Regions from separate parts of the Pseudomonas sp. NPDC007930 genome, predicted to be linked through region 1. Evidence: predicted binding sites of a transcription regulator. Region 1 holds the regulator's gene; the other holds the start of a gene.
The links. Region 1 encodes sigma-54, which starts transcription at its own class of promoters, with help from an activator protein. Its sites were predicted from a motif close to ANTGGCATNNANNTTGCTNT; they were not measured.
Positions count from the first base shown of each region.

Region 2: ACFZCE_RS19490 (circularly permuted type 2 ATP-grasp protein) is a predicted target of sigma-54. The motif match lies at 6,979-6,998, and genes of this name have one in related genera.

Region 1 covers NZ_JBIBKC010000002.1:461,766-471,048, forward strand. Annotated here, with positions in the region: gene ACFZCE_RS06615 (KpsF/GutQ family sugar-phosphate isomerase) at 1-78, shown strand, start outside; gene ACFZCE_RS06620 (HAD hydrolase family protein) at 79-603, shown strand; gene lptC (LPS export ABC transporter periplasmic protein LptC) at 640-1,218, shown strand; gene lptA (lipopolysaccharide transport periplasmic protein LptA) at 1,199-1,750, shown strand; gene lptB (LPS export ABC transporter ATP-binding protein) at 1,750-2,475, shown strand; gene ACFZCE_RS06640 (RNA polymerase factor sigma-54) at 2,656-4,170, shown strand; gene hpf (ribosome hibernation-promoting factor, HPF/YfiA family) at 4,275-4,583, shown strand; gene ptsN (PTS IIA-like nitrogen regulatory protein PtsN) at 4,594-5,058, shown strand; gene rapZ (RNase adapter RapZ) at 5,061-5,918, shown strand; gene ACFZCE_RS06660 (HPr family phosphocarrier protein) at 5,935-6,207, shown strand; gene ACFZCE_RS06665 (ZIP family metal transporter) at 6,213-7,112, opposite strand; gene ACFZCE_RS06670 (Fe-Mn family superoxide dismutase) at 7,123-7,734, opposite strand; gene ACFZCE_RS06675 (tol-pal system YbgF family protein) at 7,736-8,191, opposite strand; gene fumC (class II fumarate hydratase FumC) at 8,209-9,283, opposite strand, start outside.
Region 2 covers NZ_JBIBKC010000010.1:73,147-82,429, reverse strand. Annotated here, with positions in the region: gene ACFZCE_RS19520 (crotonase/enoyl-CoA hydratase family protein) at 1-626, shown strand, start outside; gene ACFZCE_RS19515 (1-acylglycerol-3-phosphate O-acyltransferase) at 702-1,445, shown strand; gene ACFZCE_RS19510 (CorA family divalent cation transporter) at 1,476-2,447, shown strand; gene ACFZCE_RS19505 (amidotransferase) at 2,466-3,179, opposite strand; gene ACFZCE_RS19500 (transglutaminase N-terminal domain-containing protein) at 3,759-4,547, opposite strand; gene ACFZCE_RS19495 (alpha-E domain-containing protein) at 4,544-5,494, opposite strand; gene ACFZCE_RS19490 (circularly permuted type 2 ATP-grasp protein) at 5,537-6,946, opposite strand; gene ACFZCE_RS19485 (ribonuclease E inhibitor RraB) at 7,307-7,648, opposite strand; gene ACFZCE_RS19480 (hypothetical protein) at 7,840-8,085, opposite strand; gene ACFZCE_RS19475 (penicillin acylase family protein) at 8,285-9,283, shown strand, end outside.

The sequences.
Region 1 (9,283 bases):
CTGGTGGTGGTCGACGACCACAACCGCCCGATCGGCGCGCTGAACATGCACGACCTGCTGCGTGCCGGAGTGATGTGAATGAACCCAGACCTGCTCGAACGCGCGCGGCGCGTTAAAATCGCGATTTTCGACGTTGACGGCGTGCTCACCGACGGCCGCCTGTACTTCCTCGAAGACGGCAGCGAGTTCAAGACCTTCAACACCCTCGACGGCCAGGGCATCAAGATGCTCGGCAACAGCGGCGTGATCACCGCGATCATCAGTGGCCGCAAAACCGCCGCCGTCGAGCGCCGGGCCAAGGCGCTGGGCATCAGCCACCTGTACCAGGGCCGCGAAGACAAACTCGTGGTGCTCGACGAACTGCTCGGGCAACTGGGCCTCGAATACCAGGACGTCGCCTACCTGGGCGACGACCTCCCCGACCTGCCGGTGATTCGCCGCGCGGGCTTGGGCATGGCGGTGGCCAATGCCGCGCCGTTCGTGCGCGAGCACGCGCGCGCCGTGACCCAGGCCAGGGGGGGCGAAGGCGCCGCTCGCGAGTTCTGCGAGCTGATCCTCAAGGCCCAGGGCAAGCTCGAAACGCTGCTTGGCAGCTATCTATAAGGCGCCGGAAGGTTCCGGCACCGGTAAGGTCCGCATATGCAGAATAAGCTGTTTCGAAATATCATTGCGCTGTTGGTGCTGACGCTGGTCGTCGGCGCCATCGGCTACTGGCGGATCGCGCCAGAGCGCTTCATGGACAACACGCCCGTGGCAGTCGATGAAAACCTCATCGACTACTACGCCACGAACACTCACACGGTGCAGTACATGGAAGACGGCAGCGTGCAATATGAACTGACCGCCGACAAGGTCGAGCACAAGCAGGCCAACGAGGTGTCGTACGTCACCCGGCCCGACATGCAGATCTACCGTGGCACCCCCTACCCCTGGCACGTGCGCAGCGATCGTGCCGAGGTCAACCCCGATGGCACCCAGGTCGAGTTGATCGACGCGGTGAAGATGAACCGGACCGATCAGAAGGATCGCACCACCATCATCAACACCAGCCGCGCCACGGTTTTTCCACGCCGCCAATATGCCGAAACCGACCAGAACGTTAGAATCGACGGCGCCAACGGGGTCACCACGGCCAAAGGCATGAAAGCGTATTTGAAAGACAGCAAGGTAGACTTGCTGTCCAACGTAAGAGGACAGTATGACGCTCGCTCTCGCTAAAACTCTCCCTGTTCTGCTTGGCCTGAGTGCGGCGCTCGGGAGCGTAGACGCCCTGGCGCTGCCCACCGACCGTGACCAGCCGATCCACATCCAGGCAGACACCTCGCAGCTTGACGACAAGCAAGGCGTGGCGGTGTACACGGGCGATGTGATCATCACCCAGGGCACCATGAAGATCACCGGCAACAAGGTGACCGTCACCCGCGACTCCAACGGCGACGTGAAGACCTTCACCTCCGTGGGCAACCTGGCTTATTACGAGCAGAAGCCGGCGGTGAACAAACCCATCGTGCAGGCGTGGGCGATCACCATCGACTACCTGGCCAACCAGGACCGGATCATCCTCACCGACCGCGCCAAGGTGCTCAACGACGGCAACGTGTCGACCGGCGAGAAAATCGTCTACGACACCGTCAAGCAGGTCGCCAACGCTGGCCGCGCCACCGGTTCGAAGATCACCGCGCCGCAGCCGCGGATCGACATGGTGATCCAGCCGAAGAAGAAAACCGACCAACCAGAGAAGGCGCAGTAATGGCAACTCTGAAGGCCCAGCACCTGGCCAAAAGCTACAAAGGCCGCCAGGTGGTCCGTGACGTCAGCCTGTCGATCGACAGCGGCCAGATCGTCGGCCTGCTTGGCCCGAACGGCGCCGGCAAGACCACCTGCTTCTACATGATCGTCGGCCTGGTGCAGGCCGACCAGGGCCGCGTGCTGATCGACGACCTCGACGTCAGCCACCAGCCCATGCACGGCCGCGCGCGCTCCGGGATCGGCTACCTGCCGCAGGAAGCCTCGATCTTTCGCAAGCTGTCGGTGGCCAAGAACATCATGGCCATCCTCGAAACCCGCAAAGACCTCGACGCCGCGGGCCGCCGCCAGGAGCTCGAAAGCCTGCTGCAGGAGTTCCACATCACCCACATCCGCGACAACCTCGGCATGAGCTTGTCCGGCGGTGAGCGGCGCCGGGTGGAGATCGCCCGCGCCCTGGCGACCTCGCCCAAGTTCATCCTGCTCGACGAGCCTTTCGCTGGCGTCGACCCGATCTCGGTCGGCGACATCAAGCAGATCATCCACCACCTCAAGAACAAGGGCATCGGTGTGCTGATCACCGACCACAACGTTCGCGAAACCCTGGACATCTGCGAAATCGCTTATATCGTCAATGACGGCCAATTGATCGCCGAAGGCAGCGCCGAAACCATCCTGGCCAACCAGTTGGTCAAGGAAGTGTACCTGGGCCACGAGTTCCGCCTTTGAGCAAGGGCCCGTGCCCCCTGGGCCCGGGCCATTCTTGTGCCAGGTTCTGATAGAGAACACTAGGCAAACCCCCAGGTTTCAGGCATATAATTTGCTTAAGGCTGCGACCCCTTTCACAGGGCGGGCAGTGTGTAGTGGATGGCGCCCCGCGCCGGCAGAACAAGGTGTCTAGCTTCCGCCATGAAACCAACGCTTGTCCTAAAAATGGGCCAGCAACTGACGATGACACCGCAGTTGCAACAGGCCATCCGCCTTCTTCAGCTCTCCACGCTGGATCTCCAACAGGAAATCCAGGAGGCGCTGGACTCCAATCCCATGCTCGAACGCCAGGAAGACGGCGAAGACTTCGACACCAGCGACCCGATGGCCGACCATGCCGAAATGAAGGCCAATGGTGAAGCCCAGGAAGCCGCCTACCAGGAAAGCAGCTACCAGGACAGCGCCCCGGTGGCCGAGCGCGAAGGTGGCGAGGAAGGCGACTGGGGCGACCGTATCCCCAACGAGCTGCCCGTAGACACCGCCTGGGAAGACGTTTACCAGACCAGCGCCAGCAGCCTGCCGGCCAGCGATGACGACGAGTGGGACTTCACCACCCGCACCTCGGCCGGTGAAAGCCTTCAAAGCCACCTGTTGTGGCAGCTCAACCTGGCGCCGATGTCCGACAACGACCGGCTGATCGCCGTGACCCTGATCGACAGCATCAACGGCCAGGGCTACCTCGAGGCGACCCTCGAGGAGATTTGCGAGGCGTTCGACCCCGAGCTCGACATCGAGCTCGATGAAGTCGAAGCCGTGCTGCACCGCATCCAGCAGTTCGAGCCCGCCGGCATCGCCGCGCGCAGCCTGAGCGAATGCCTGGCCCTGCAACTGCGCCAGCTACCGGCGAAAACCCCTTGGCTGGCTGAAGCCCAGCGCCTGGTCGGCGACTACATCGACCTGCTCGGCAGCCGTGACTACAGCCAACTGATGCGGCGCATGAAGGTCAAGGAAGACGAGCTGCGCCAGATCATCGAGCTGGTACAAAGCCTGAACCCCCGCCCCGGCTCGCAGATCGAGTCGAGCGAGCCCGAATACGTGGTCCCAGACGTCATCGTGCGCAAGGACAGCGAACGCTGGCTGGTCGAGCTCAACCAGGAGGCGGTGCCACGGCTGCGGGTCAACCCGCAATACGCCGGCTTCGTGCGCCGCGCCGACACCAGCGCCGACAACACCTTCATGCGCAACCAGTTGCAGGAGGCGCGCTGGTTCATCAAGAGCCTGCAAAGCCGCAACGAAACCCTGATGAAGGTGGCCACGCAGATCGTCGAGCACCAGCGCGGCTTCCTCGACTACGGCGACGAGGCCATGAAGCCGTTGGTACTGCACGACATCGCCGAGGCGGTGGGCATGCACGAGTCGACGATTTCCCGGGTGACCACGCAGAAGTACATGCACACCCCCCGTGGCATTTTCGAATTGAAATACTTTTTCTCCAGCCACGTCAGCACCTCCGAAGGCGGTGAATGCTCGTCTACGGCGATCCGCGCGATCATCAAGAAACTGGTCGCCGCGGAAAATCAGAAAAAGCCATTGAGCGACAGTAAGATCGCTGGTTTACTGGAGGCACAGGGCATCCAGGTGGCTCGCCGCACTGTCGCCAAGTACCGTGAATCCCTCGGGATCGCGCCGTCCAGCGAACGCAAGCGGTTGATGTAGCGCACCAGGTGCCGGCCCTGGCGGCAAGGCCGCGGCCAGGGCCCTCGTGTTCAGGGGGCCGGTATTTCCAGCCTCTTTATGCACTGGCAATAAGGAGAAGCGGTATGCAAGTCAACATCAGTGGGCATCAACTGGATGTGACCGACGCCATGCGTAGCTACATTGGCGAGAAGCTTTCCAAGCTCGAGCGGCATTTCGACAAGATCACCAACGTGCAGGTGATCATGGAGGTCGAAAAGCTCAAACAGAAAATCGAAGCCACCCTGCGGGTACCGGGTGCGGAAGTGGTGGCCAACGCCGAACATGACGACATGTACGCGGCCATCGACCTGCTCACCGACAAACTCGACAGGCAACTGCTCAAGCATAAGGAAAAACAGCAGAGCCACTTCCAAGGTGCGGCCGCTCGCTGATCTCCCCCCCATGATCCGACTCGAACAGATCCTGACCCCCGGCCGTTCCCTGGTGAACGTGCCGGGCGGCAGCAAGAAACGCGTACTGGAAACGATCGCCAACCTGGTAGCTCGCGAGCTGCCCGGCCTCGACAGCCAGGACATCCTCGAAGCGCTGGTAGCCCGCGAACGCCTGGGCTCGACCGGCTTCGGCAACGGTATCGCCATTCCGCACTGCCGGCTGGCCGGCTGCCAAGCGCCGATCAGCGCGCTGCTGCAACTCGACCACCCGGTAGACTTCGACGCCATCGACGGCGCCCCGGTCGACCTGCTGTTCGTGCTGCTGGTGCCGCAGGCGGCCACGGACGAACACCTCGAACTGCTGCGCCAGATCGCCAGCATGCTCGACCGCAAGGACATCCGCGAGCACCTGCGCTCGGCCGGAGACAGCGAAGCCCTGTACAAGGTGGTACTGGACGCCCAGAAGGGTCACTAAGCATGCGCCTGATCATCGTCAGCGGCCGCTCCGGCTCCGGCAAGAGCACCGCGCTGGACGTGCTGGAAGACAACGGTTTCTACTGCATCGACAACCTGCCGGCCGGCCTGCTGCCGCAACTGGCGGAGCGCGCGCTGATCCACACCGAGCTGGCGCAGCCGCTGGTGGCGGTGTCTATCGATGCCCGTAACCTGCCCAGCCACCTGAGCCGCTTCCCCGAGCTGCTCGACGAAGTCCGCGGCCGGCACATCGTTTGCGACGTGCTGTACCTCGACGCTGACGAAGACACCCTGCTCAAGCGCTTTTCCGAAACCCGCCGGCGCCACCCGCTGAGCAACGCCGAGCGTTCGCTGGCCGAGGCGATCCGCGTGGAGCGCGACCTGCTCGGCCCGATTGCCGACCTCGCCGACCTGAAGATCAACACCACCCACCTGAACCTGTACCAGCTGCGCGACGCGATCAAGCTGCGCCTGCTGAACAAACCCGATGCCGGCACGGCCTTCCTGATCGAATCGTTTGGCTTCAAGCGTGGGGTACCGGTCGACGCCGACGTGGTGTTCGATGTGCGCTGCCTGCCCAACCCCTACTGGAAGCCCGAACTGCGCGAGCATTCCGGCCTTGACCAGCCGGTGATCGACTACCTGGCGGCCTCCCCGGACGTTCAGGAGATGTACCAGGATATTCACACCTACCTGTTCAAATGGTTGCCGCGCTTCGCCGCCAGCAACCGTGCCTATGTCACAATAGCCATCGGCTGCACGGGTGGGCACCACCGCTCGGTTTACCTCACCGAGCGCCTGGGCGCTGAACTGCAACACACCCTGAAAAACGTGCAGGTTCGCCATCGCGACCTGACCTGATAGGAACTGCCCCGCAATGCCCGCACTCGACATCACCATCATCAATAAACTGGGCCTGCATGCACGGGCCGCGGCGAAGTTCGTCGGCGTGGCCGGGCGCTACCCGTGCCAGGTGCGGGTCGGGCGCACGGCCAGTTCACTGGTCGACGGCAAGAGCATCATGGCGGTGATGATGCTGGCGGCGGGCAAAGGCACGGACATCCACCTGAGCACCGAGGGCGAACAGGCCCAGGACGCGCTCGACGCCCTGGCCCAGTTGATCAACGACAAGTTCGACGAAGGCGAATAACGCCTTCAACCCAGCGCGGTATCCATCACCATCATCAGGCAGAAGCCCACGCACAGCCCCAGGCTGGCCAGCTTGTGATGGCCGTTGCTGCGCGACTCGGGAATGATCTCGTGGGTGACCACCAGCAGCATGGCGCCGCCGGCGAACGCCAGGCCCAACGGCAGTAGCATCTGCGCCAGGGTCACCAGCCAGCCACACAACACCGCGAACACCGGCTCGACCAGCCCTGAGGCGGCACCAATCAGGAACGCCCGCACGCGAGACATCCCCGCCCCGGCCAACACCAAGGCGATCACCAGGCCCTCGGGCACGTCTTGCAGGGCAATGCCGATGGCCAGGCTATTAGCGCCTTCCATATGGCCACCCGCCGATACGCCGACGGCCATCCCTTCAGGGATGTTATGCACGATGATCGCGATGACGAACACCCAGATGCGTGCCGGTACCACCGGCCGGTCAGGGGCCGACACCAGGGCCTCGGGGCTGGCCACTGGCACCTGCCGGTCGAGCAGGTACAGCGCCATGGCGCCGAGCATGATGCCGAAACTCACCAGTAAACCGGCGCCCCAGGCGGAAAAGCCCAACACCGCCGCAGCATCGAGGCCCGGCAGTATCAACGAAAAGGCAGTGGCCGCGAGCATCACCCCGGCACCGAAGCCCAGCAGGGTGTCGGCGGCGGCCACCGGCATATTGCGGATCACCAGCACCGGCACGGCGCCCAGGGCAGTACCCAGGGCGCACAATGCGCCGCCTTGCAGCGCGCGGAGCATGCCGCTGTCCAGTTGTAGCCAGTCCAGCGCCCGCGCTGCCAGCAGGGAAAACCCCGCCAGCAGCAGCAAGGTACCTAACGCCAGGCGGAACAGGCGAACACTGCTGACCGACAGATTGTCGGTTCGCTTGCCCACAGCCTGAGCGTCAGGCAATGGCGGCCTGGTAGCGTTTCTCGACTTCTGGCCAGTTGATGACGTTATAGAAGGCATTGATGTATTCCGGGCGGCGGTTCTGGTATTTGAGGTAGTAGGCGTGTTCCCAGACGTCCAGGCCCAGGATCGGGGTGTTGCCGTTCATCAGCGGGCTGTCCTGGTTGGCGCTGCTCTCAACCACGAGTTTTTTCGCCGGGGTTACGCTCAGCCACGCCCAGCCACTGCCGAAGCGGCTGACCGCGGCCTTGGTGAAGGCTTCCTTGAAGGCGTCGAAGCCGCCCAGCTCAGCGTCGATGGCCTGGGCCACCGAACCGCTGGGCTGGCCACCACCGCTCGGGCTCATCACTTCCCAGAACAGCGAGTGGTTGGCGTGGCCGCCGCCGTGGTTGGTGATCGCGCCTTGTTTGTCCGCAGGCAGGCTTTTCAGCTCGCGCAGCAGTTTTTCCAGCGGCCATTGCGCGTACTCGGTGTTTTCCACCGCGGCGTTCAGGCCGTTGACGTAGGTCTGGTGGTGCTTGGTGTAGTGAATCTCCATCGTCTCTTTATCGACGTTCGGCTCCAGCGCGTCATAGGCGTAGGGCAGCTTGGGCAAAGTGAAAGCCATGTCAGTGAACTCCGTAACGGTGGGTGGGTGGCTGCTCCAGTGCCGGCGGGTAACCTGGGGCTTCCAGGTGGCCGGCGAGCAGCCGGGTAATACGGGGAAACTCGCCCTGCTCGCGGATGAACCCGAGCAATTCGGTGCGGGTATGGCTGCCGTGCCGCAACGCGGCCTGGCGCAAGGCTGGGGCCAGGCGCAGGTCGTGTACGGCCAGCAGCAAGCGCTGGTGGATCGCGCAAAGGTACTCGGCGCTCTCCTCCGGCTGGCCCAGCCGGATGTGCAGGTCGGCCAGATTCAAGTGGGAGATCACACAAGCAGCCACCGCCTCGTCCGGCTCGGGCCAGCGTTCGAACAGGGTCTGGGCCCAGGCCAGTGCTTGCAGGTATTGCTCGCGCGCCTCGGCCAGTTCACCGCGTTCGAAATGGCCGTTGGCCCGCCCGATGAGGTGTTTCCAGTGCTGCATGGCGATCTCCAGGGCGGTCAAAGACCGCCGGCGGTGAGTTTGACCGGGTCCAGCAGGGCCTCAAGGCGGTCGCGGGGCAAGTCGGTGTTCTCCAGTGCCACGTCGATCACCGGCCGCCCTTCTCGGTAGGCCTGCTTCGCGATCTCGGCGGCCTTCTGGTAACCGATGATCGGGTTCAGTGCCGTGACCAGGATCGGATTGCGCCCCAGCGCTTCCTTGATCTTGGCCTCGTTGACACGGAAGCTGGCGATCGCCTTGTCTGCCAATAGGCGGCTGGCATTGGCCAGAAGTTCAATGCTTTCGAGCAGGTTCGAGGCGATCACCGGCAGCATCACGTTCAATTCGAAGTTGCCCGACTGGCCGGCCACGGCGATGGTGGCGTCGTTGCCAATCACCTGCGCGGCCACCATGGCGGTGGCTTCCGGGATCACCGGGTTGACCTTGCCCGGCATGATCGAAGAGCCCGGCTGCAAGCCCTCCAGCTCGATCTCGCCAAGGCCGGCCAGCGGCCCTGAGTTCATCCAGCGCAGGTCGTTGGCGATTTTCATCAGGCTCACGGCGAGCGTTTTCAACTGGCCAGACACGGCAACGGCGGTGTCTTGCGAGCCGATCAGGGCGAACAGGTTGGCGCCCGGGGTGAACGGCACGCCGGTGGCGCTGTGCAGTTGCTCACTGAACAGCCGCGAGAAGTCCGGGTGGGCGTTGATCCCGGTGCCCACCGCATTGCCGCCCTGGGCCAGTGCCTGCAGCGCCGGCTGCACGCCACGCAGGTGGCCGATGCCGGCGCGCAGTTGCGCGGCCCAGCCCAGCAGCACCTGGCTCATGCGCACCGGCATGGCGTCCATCAGGTGGGTGCGGCCGGTTTTCACGTAGGCGTGCACTTGCTCGGCCTTGGCCTCGATGGTGCCGACCAGGTGCTCCAGTGCCGGCAGCAAGTGCTCGTGCAAGGCCAGCGCGGCGCTGATGTGGATGGTGCTGGGGATGATGTCGTTGCTGCTCTGGCCGCAGTTGACGTGGTCGTTGGGGTTGACCGCTTCGCCGAGTGCGCGGCTGGCGAGGGTGGCGATCACCTCGTTGGCGTTCATGTTCGAG
Region 2 (9,283 bases), on a different contig from region 1:
ACGCCCTCTCCCCGGCCTTGATCGAGGCGATCGGCGAATGCCTGGACCGCGCCGAGCAAGACAAGGCAGTGGTCGTGCTCACCGGCCAGCCGGGGCTGTTTTCTGGCGGCTACGACCTCAAGGTGATGACCAGTGGCCCACAGCAGGCCACCAACCTGGTAGCCGCCGGCTCGGCGCTGACCCGGCGCATGCTCGCCCACCCCTACCCGATCGTGATCGCCTGCAGCGGCCACGCCATCGCCAAGGGCGCCTTCCTGCTGCTGGCCGCCGATTACCGCCTGGGCGCGGACGGCCCGTTCCAGATCGGCCTGAACGAAGTCCTGATCGGCATGACCATGCACCACGCTGGCATCGCCCTGGCCCGTGACCGCCTGAGCCCCAGCGGCCTGCAGCGGGCGGTGAACAACGCTGAAATGTTCAGCCCGGCGCAGGCGTTGCAGGTGGGTTTTCTCGACCAACTGAGCAGCCCCGACAGCCTGCTCGCCGATGCCCAGGCGGTGGCCCAGCAATTGGCCAAGCTGAACATGCGCGCCCACGCCGCGACCAAGCGCAAGGTGCGCGCGCCGCTGCTCGAGGCGCTGGAGCGGGCCATCGCGCTGGACCGCGAGCACCTGCTCAGCGCCTGATCCGGGCCGTTCATTTGCGATAGGGCACGCGCGGCCTTTACACTCGCTGCCTTCGACACAACGGTAGCTCGCGCGATGCTCTATCTGCTGCGCATGGCCTTGGTGGGCCTGAACTTCCTCCTCACGGGCTTCATCGGCCTGTTCGTGGGCCTGGCGCGGCCCTTCAACCCCGACAACAACCGCTTGTTCGGGCGCATGTACAGCCACCCGGCGTTGCGCATCCTGGGCCTGAAGCTGCGCGCCGAGGTCGGCCCGTTGCTCGACCACCCGCCCGGCTGTGTGATCATCGCCAACCACCAGTCGAACTGGGACCTGTTCCTGCTCGGCACCGTGGTGCCGCCGCGCATGGCCTGCATCGGCAAAAAAAGCCTGAAGTGGGTGCCGTTGTTCGGCCAGCTGTTCTGGCTGGGCGGCAACGTGCTGATCAACCGGCAAAACGCCTACCAGGCGCGCCGCTCGCTGCAAACCACTTCGCGGGTGCTGGCCGAACAGAACACCTCGATCTGGATCTTCCCCGAAGGCACGCGCAACCCCGGCAGCACCCTGCTAGCCTTCAAGAAGGGCGCCTTCCAGATGGCCATCGAAGCCGGCGTGCCGATCGTGCCGCTGTGTGTCAGCCGCTACGCCGGGCGGCTGAACTTCAACCGCTGGCGCAGCGGCGAACTGCGGGTGCGCTCGCTGCCGCCGATCCCCACCCGCGGGCTGACCGCCAAGGACGTACCCGAGCTGATGGCCCGCTGCCGGGAGCAGATGCAGCATTGCATCGACGACCTGAGCCGTGAGGCGCCACAGAATTCTCCGGCGCCGGTTCGGTCATAACTGCCACACAGGCAACCACCAGGCATCATCATGGGTAGAGTCGTCGCGGCCGCGGTGTATGCCGGCGGGCGCAAAGTGCGGGACATAACACTCAACGAAGGCCATCAGTGGGCCAGCCAGCCGGGGCACTTCGTTTGGATCGGCCTGGAAGAGCCCGACGCGCAAACGCTGGAAGTGCTCAAGGGCCAGTTCAACCTGCACGAGCTGGCCATCGAGGATGCCCTCGAGCGGCACAGCCGGCCCAAACTGGAAACCTTCGGCGATGCGCTATTCATCGTCACCTATTCGCCGGTGCAGCAGGCCGGCACGCTGCAGTTCATCGAAACCCACATCTTCGCCGGCAAGGGCTATGTGATCACCTGCCGCAACGGCCATTCAGCCTCTTATGCCCAGGTGCGCCAACGCTGCGAGGCGCGGCCGCTGCTGCTCGAGCATGGTGAGGATTTCGTGCTGTACGCCCTGCTGGATTTCGTGATCGAGAACTACCAGCCGGTCACTGAAAACATCCACGACGAAATCGAGCTGCTCGAGCAACGGGTGCTGACCCGCAAGCTCGACGAAGCCGACATCCAGCGCCTGCACTGCCTGCGCCGCGAACTGCTGCGGCTGAGCCGCAACATCGCGCCGATGCTGGAAATCAGCGATGAGCTGCGCCGGCTCGACTTCCCCTTCATCGACAAGCACATGCGCCCGTACTTCAGGGATGTGCAGATCCACGTGAACCGGCAGATGGAAGACCTCGCCGGCGCCCGCGACATCGCCAGCCAGACCATCGAGATCGGCATGTTGCTGGAGTCGGCGCGGCAAAGCGTGACCCAGCGCAAGTTCGCCGCCTGGGCGGCGATCCTGGCGCTGCCCACGGCGATCGCGGGCATCTATGGGATGAACTTCCAGTACATGCCAGAGCTGAACTGGCATTACGGCTACTTTGCCGTGCTGGGGACGATCGCGGTGGGCTGCAGCAGTTTGTTCGCGGTGTTCAAGCGCTCGGGGTGGTTGTAGCGGCGGGCCGCCGAACCGTTACTTGCCCTGCGCGACGAAGCGCATCATCCACTCCGCCACGGTCGCGCCGTCGTGGTCGTGCACCAGGCTGTCGACCGCGGCCTTGTACACCTGCTCGCCGAGGTTCATCTGGCGCAGTTCGAGCAGTGCGCGGGAGTAGTCGTGAACGAACTCAGGGTGGCCCTGGAAGCACAGCACCTGGTCGTTGAGCTGGAACGCGGCGAACGGGCAAAACGCGCTGGAGGCGACCACGGTGGCGCCCTCGGGCAGCGCGGTGACCTGGTCCTGGTGGCTGATCAGCAGCGTCAGCCCATCGGCCGCCGGGGCCATCCAGCTGGCCTTGGCGCCCACGCTGTACTGGTGAGTGCCCACGCCCCAGCCCTGGTGCGCGCGCTCGGCCTTGCCACCGAGCAGCAGCGCCAGCAACTGGTGGCCAAAGCACACGCCCAGCAGCTTGGCGCCTTCGTTGTAGCGGGCCAGCAGGAAGGCCTTGAGCGGGGCGATCCACGGGTCGCTGCCGAAGGAGTCAGCCTTGCTGCCGGTGACCAGGTAGGCGTCGTAGCGCTCGCCGGCCGGCGGGTAATGGCCCTCGACCACGTTGAAGATCTCGAAGCTTGCTGGCACGGGCTGGCGTTCGAACAACTGCTCGAACATCCGCCCATAGCCCTGGTAGCGCTCGACCAGTTCCGGGCGGATGTGATCGGTTTCCAGGATGCAAATGCGCAACGACATGGGGCGGGCTCTCGCTTCTCGGCAGGGTGGGTGAGCGCGCAAGCCTGCATCGAAACCGACCAGCCTGGCAAGCCCTGACGAACGGTCAATGGTCGGCCGGGGCCGCTGCGGGCAGTCTAGGGCGGTGGACTGAAACGATAAGGCCGGGAGGATGTGCCGGCCACGGCAAGAAAACCTGCCCATCGCCGACAAACCGGGCTGAGCAAACAGGCAAAGCGGCTACTCTGAAGCCATGGAGGCCGCGCGCACTGCGGCCCAATGCCCTTACCGAATTGCGCCGCTACGGCCCCGGCCGTGCAGGCAATAAAAACAACAAAGGCCAGCATTTATGTTCAAGCACCCCAAATTTCGCCAGGCGGGCCTGATCGTGGTCGCCACTACCCTGTTGCTGATATTGCCCAATCTGGGGCGCTGGCTGGGTTAGGCTGTGTACGAAATCGCTTGAAACTTGTTTATGCTGCGTTGAAAACCAGCTCGGAATGCTCATTGACAACCCGTCAACTCCGCTTCCTCGCCGGTTTTCGCCTTGCCTAACCTGCGTTTCAATCAATTTCGAACGCAGCCTAGCAACCCTACTCGTTACTGATCCAACACCGTCGGCGACACCACCACCTTCGCATGCATCTGCGCAAAACCGCCGCCACGGCGCACCCCGCGCACGGGGCAGGCGTCGAGGTAATCCAGGCCCACGGCAACCTTCAGGTGCCGCTCCGGGCGCGCCAACTGGTGGGTCACGTCGAAGCTGTACCAGGCGCCGTCGATCCAGGCTTCGGCCCAGGCGTGGCTTTCAAGCTGCTCACTGCCCTCGGTGAACAGATACCCGGCCACGTAACGCGCCGGCACCTCCAGGCTGCGCGCGCAGGCGACGAAGGCGTGGGCGTGGTCCTGGCATACGCCTTGGCCAAGGCTGAAGGCCTGGGCGGCGGTGGTGTCGAGCTCGGTCACGCCCGGGGTGTACACCAGGTGCTCACCCAAGGCCGCCATCAGGCCGATCAGGCCCTCGCGGTCGGCCGCGCCGGCGTGCTGGCGGGCGAACGCGCGCAGGGCGTCGTCAGCCTCGGTCAGGCGGGTAAAGCGGCGGTAGGGCAGCGGCGAGCCGTCTTCATGCTCGGCCTCGCGTTGCTCGTCGATGTCGACCAGGCCGCGGGCGCTGATCACGATGTGGTCGTGCGGGCCTTCGAGGGTGAGCACGTGGAGGATGTTGCCAAACGGGTCGATCTGCGCGCGCACCGGTTTGGGCAGGTCGAGCTGCCAACTGACCACGTGCTGGCGCTCGCTGTCGTGGGGGGTGAGGCGCAGGTACTGGATGCTCGCGCGCACTTCATCGTCATAGTGGTAGGCGGTTTCGTGGCTGATCGAGAGTCTCATACGACCTCCAGGTAGGAAGAGTGAACCGCGTCACCGAGGTCGCGGATCGCGGCGATGAAGTCATTGAGCCATTCATGCAGCCCGGCCTCGAGGATTTCGTCGATGCCGGTGTAGCGCAGCCGCGCGTCCATTTCCGCGACCATGCGTTGTGCCGGGCGGCCGTTCAGGCCCGGCAGCGAGGAGAGGATCTGGTCGATTTCCTCGGTGCAGGCGCGCAACGAGCGCGGCACGTCGGCGCGCAGCAGCAGCAACTCGGCCACCGGCCGGGCGGCAGGCGCGTCGCGGTAGATTTCAGTGTAGGCCTCGAATGAGGACAGCGCGCGCAGCAGGGCGCTCCACTGGTAGTAGCTCCAGGCGGAATCATCGGCCACGCTGGCCAGGGCCTTGATGCTCATCATCTCGTAGCGGGCGTCGAGCAGGCGCAAGGTGTTGTCGGCGCGCTCGATGAAGGTGCCCAGGCGGATGAAGCGAAACGCATCGTTGCGCATGATGGTGCCGTAGGTGGCGCCGCGGAACAGGTGCGAGCGCTCCTTGAGCCACTCGCAGAAGCGGCTCATGCCGTAGCGGTTCAGGCCCTGGGCGGCGATGCCGCGAATCTCCAGCCAACTGGCGTTGATGTTCTCCCACATGTCGGCGGTGATCCGCCCGCGCACCGCGTGGGCGCTGGCGCGCGCCGCGCCCAGGCAGCTGTAGATGCTGGCCGGGTTGTCGGCATCGAGGGCAAAGAAGTGCAGCAGCCGCTCGGCGTGCATCTGCCCGTGGCGGGCCAGGTAATCCTCCAGCGTGCCGGTGATCAGCAGCGGCATGGCGATTTCGTCCAGCCCGTCACGGCCGTCTTGCGGCATCATCGACAGCGAGTAACTCACATCGAGCATCCGCGCCATGTTCTCGGCACGTTCCAGGTAACGCGACATCCAGTAAAGATCTGAGGCAGTTCTACTTAGCATGGGTCGTTTTCCTTCAGCCCCGGCACCCGGGGCACGCAACCTTTAATCTTCGACAACCCAAGTGTCCTTGGTACCACCGCCCTGGGAGGAGTTGACCACCAGCGAGCCTTCACGCAGCGCCACGCGGGTCAGCCCACCGGGCACCACGCGGGTTTCCCGGCCCGACAGCACGAACGGGCGCAGGTCGATGTGCCGCGGCGCGATGCCGTTTTCAACGAAAGTCGGGCAGGTCGACAGCGACAGCGTGGGCTGGGCGATGTACGCGTGGGGCTTGGCCTTGAGGCGGGCGCGGAAATTCTCGATTTCCTCTTTGCTGGCCGCCGGCCCCACCAGCATGCCGTAGCCGCCAGAGCCTTGGGTTTCTTTCACCACCAGTTCCGGCAGGTGGGCCAGCACGTGGGAGAGCTCCTCGGGCTTGCGGCACTGCCAGGTGGGCACGTTCTTCAGGATCGGCTCTTCGTCGAGGTAGAAGCGGATCATGTCGGTGACGAACGGGTAAACCGATTTGTCATCGGCCACGCCGGTGCCGATGGCGTTGGCCAGCACCACGTTGCCGGCGCGGTAGGCCGACAACAGCCCAGGCACGCCAAGCATCGAATCGGGGTTGAAGGCCAGCGGGTCGAGGAAGGCGTCGTCGAGGCGGCGGTAGATCACATCCACCTGCTTGGGGCCGTCGGTGGTGCGCATGAACACTTTGTCGTCACGCACGAACAGGTCAGCGCCCTCGACCAGCTCCACGCCCATTTCGCGGGCCAGGAACGCGTGCTCGAAGTAAGCACTGTTGAAGCGGCCCGGGGTCATCACCACGGCGGTGGGGTTGTCCAGCGGGCTGGCGCTCTTGAGGGTGTCGAGCAGCAGGTTGGGGTAGTGGTCAATCGGCAGCACGCGCTGGGCCGAAAACAGCTCGGGGAACAACCGCATCATCATCTTGCGGTCTTCGAGCATGTAGCTCACGCCGCTGGGGGTGCGCAGGTTGTCTTCGAGCACGTAATAGGTGCCGTCGCCGTCGCGCACCAGGTCCACCCCGGAAATGTGCGAGTAGATGCCACGGTGCAGGTTCAGGCCCTGCATCGCCAGTTGGTATTGCTCGTTGGCCAGTACCTGGTCGGCGGGGATCACCCCGGCCTTGATGATGCGCTGGTCGTGGTACAGGTCGGCGAGGAACAGGTTCAGCGCCTTGACCCGCTGGATGCAGCCCTTTTCGACCACCCGCCATTCACTGGCCGGGATGCTGCGCGGAATGGTGTCGAACGGGATCAACCGCTCGGTGCCTTGCTCGTCGCCGTAGAGGGTGAAGGTGATCCCGGCCCGGTGGAACAGCAGGTCGGCTTCACGGCGGCGCTGCGCCAGGGTTTCTTCGGGCGTCTCGGCGAGCCACCGGGCGAATTCGCGGTAGTGCGGGCGGACCTTGCCGTCGGCGTCGTACATTTCATCAAAATAGGTTCGGCTCATGCCGCACTCCTTGTCACCTGGACACAAGGCCTGTCGCAAGGCCCGTGCCATCGGCATAAACCCCGTAAAAACAGTGTATTGCATGCCCTGATCGCTGCCCGCGCACCACAATGGCGCGCGCACCACGGCGAAAGCGGCCAGCCACGCCTCATTGCGAAGCAACGCAACGGGGTGCTGGGTATGACCAGCATAGCCACAGTTGATTTCACGCAGGAAGCATGAGGGTGAATAAAGGCAGGTTTTTGCTGAGGGCTCGGGGGCCTTCGCCCGCTACGAACGGCCCGCGGGAGGAGCACATAGCCTGGAAGAATGCCGGGAATGAAAAAGGCCAGCCGAAGCTGGCCTTGAACCGGGCACGCCCTACGCGTTGAGCTTGCGAACGCGCTGTTTCACACCCCAGCCTTCGAATTCACCATCGAGCGGGCGTACCCGCAAGGCGAAATCCCGTTCGAACTCGTCGATACCGGTATGGGTGGCGTACATCAGTTTGGACAGTTCAAGGTGCCAGGCGCCGTCGTCACGCTCACAGACCTGGGCGTTGAGTGATTCACCCCGGAACTTCCCGGCAGCGGCGCGCGCGCGGCGCTCGTCGGGGAACACTGCGTAGAACTCGATCGGGTGGATGCGGGCGAAGTCGAAACCGCCCTCTTTCATGCGGCGCAGCACCGCGGTGCTGATGTCTTCCTGGTAGGCATTGCTCATGAAACGTCCTCCTCATTGGCGATGGATAGACCTTCCGTTGTTGCCAGGACCTCCCTTGCAGGTTAGGGCGAAGCGGCGATTGCACCGCTTGGAGCATGGACTGAACGTGGAGCATGACCCACAAGGCGTTGCCTGGATACCGCAACGCCTTGCAGCAGAGAGTAGGTGAAAACCCCGTGGCGCACCAGAGGCTAGGCGACCTGGGTGATGGAGGTGATGCGCACGCCGTTTTGTTCTTCCAGCCACTTGGCCGTGGGCGACGGCGAGCGGTTCTCGAAGTCGTTGAGGTCGACCTTGTCGATCACCGGGAACAGGTGTGATCGGATCATCCGCGCGACTTGCTCGTCGCTGGGGCGTTCTTCCGAGCGGATGTGGGTCGGTAGGCGGGTGGGTACGCCTTTCTGATCGACGAAGGTGACTTCCCACTCTGTTTTCATTGGCAGCTCCCTCAAGACGATGGACGAATAGGGTGCACGACCCCGCACTGATGTTGACCCGGCCCCAGCGGTGATGTTCCGAATAACTCTAGCCCACCGCCTGGCCCTCGCAGCTTGTTAGTTGACTCTTACCCACTTGCACCCAACCCTGCGCCTCACTACCTTAGCGCCTTCCCGTTGCCTGCCCGCAGGAGTAGCCATGGCTTCGCCCGTTTTGCGCCCTCTTTTTTCCCGCCTGGCCATGGCCACCACCGCCGCCGGGCTGCTTGGCCTGGCCGGTTGCCAGAACTGGCTCGACGACCATTACGCCGACAGCCTTCCGCCCAGCCGTGGGGTGCAGCCGGTCACAGGGCTGGCCAATAACGTGTCGATCCGGCGCAACCCGCTGGGCATGCCGTTGATCGAAAGCAGCAACTTTCACGACGCGCTGTTCACCCTGGGCTACGTGCACGCCAGCGACCGCATCAGCCAGATGGTCGGCATGCGCCTGCTGGCCCAGGGCCGGCTGGCCGAATTGGCCGGCCCGGCGGTGCTCGACGTTGACCGGTTCATGCGCAGCGTCGACCTGAAAAGCCGCGCCGACGAGCTGTACGAGGCGGCTTCGCCACGCATGAAGCAGTTCTTCGAGGTGTACGCCCGCGGGGTCAACGCCTGGCTGTTCCGCTACCGCGACAAACTGCCGATGGACCTCGCCCAGGCCGGCTACACCCCCGAATACTGGAAGCCGCAGGATTCCGCGCTGATTTTCTGCCTGATGAATTTCAGCCTGCAGGCCAACCTGCAGGAAGAAATCAACTCGCTGATCCTGGCGCAGAAGGTCGGCGCCGATAAGCTCGCCTGGCTGCTACCGGTGTACCCCGACGAAGCCCTGCCCTTCGACGAAGCCGCCAAGCTCAAGGGCCTGAACCTCGGCGGCCAGTTGGCGGGCTTGAGCCAGGTCGGCGAGCAACTGGCCGCGCTCGGCCAGCAGGGCTTCGCCGCCTCGAACAACTGGGCATTCACCCCGGCGCGCAGCCGCAGCGGCAAAAGCCTGTTCGCCAACGACACCCACCTGCCGATCGGCATCCCCTCGGCGTGGAACTTCGTGCAGATCCGCGCCCCGAAATACCAGGCCGCGGGCGTGTCGCTGGCGGGTATCCCGGCGGTGGTGGCCGGCTTCAACGGCCAACTCGCCTGGGGCATGACCATGGTCATGGGC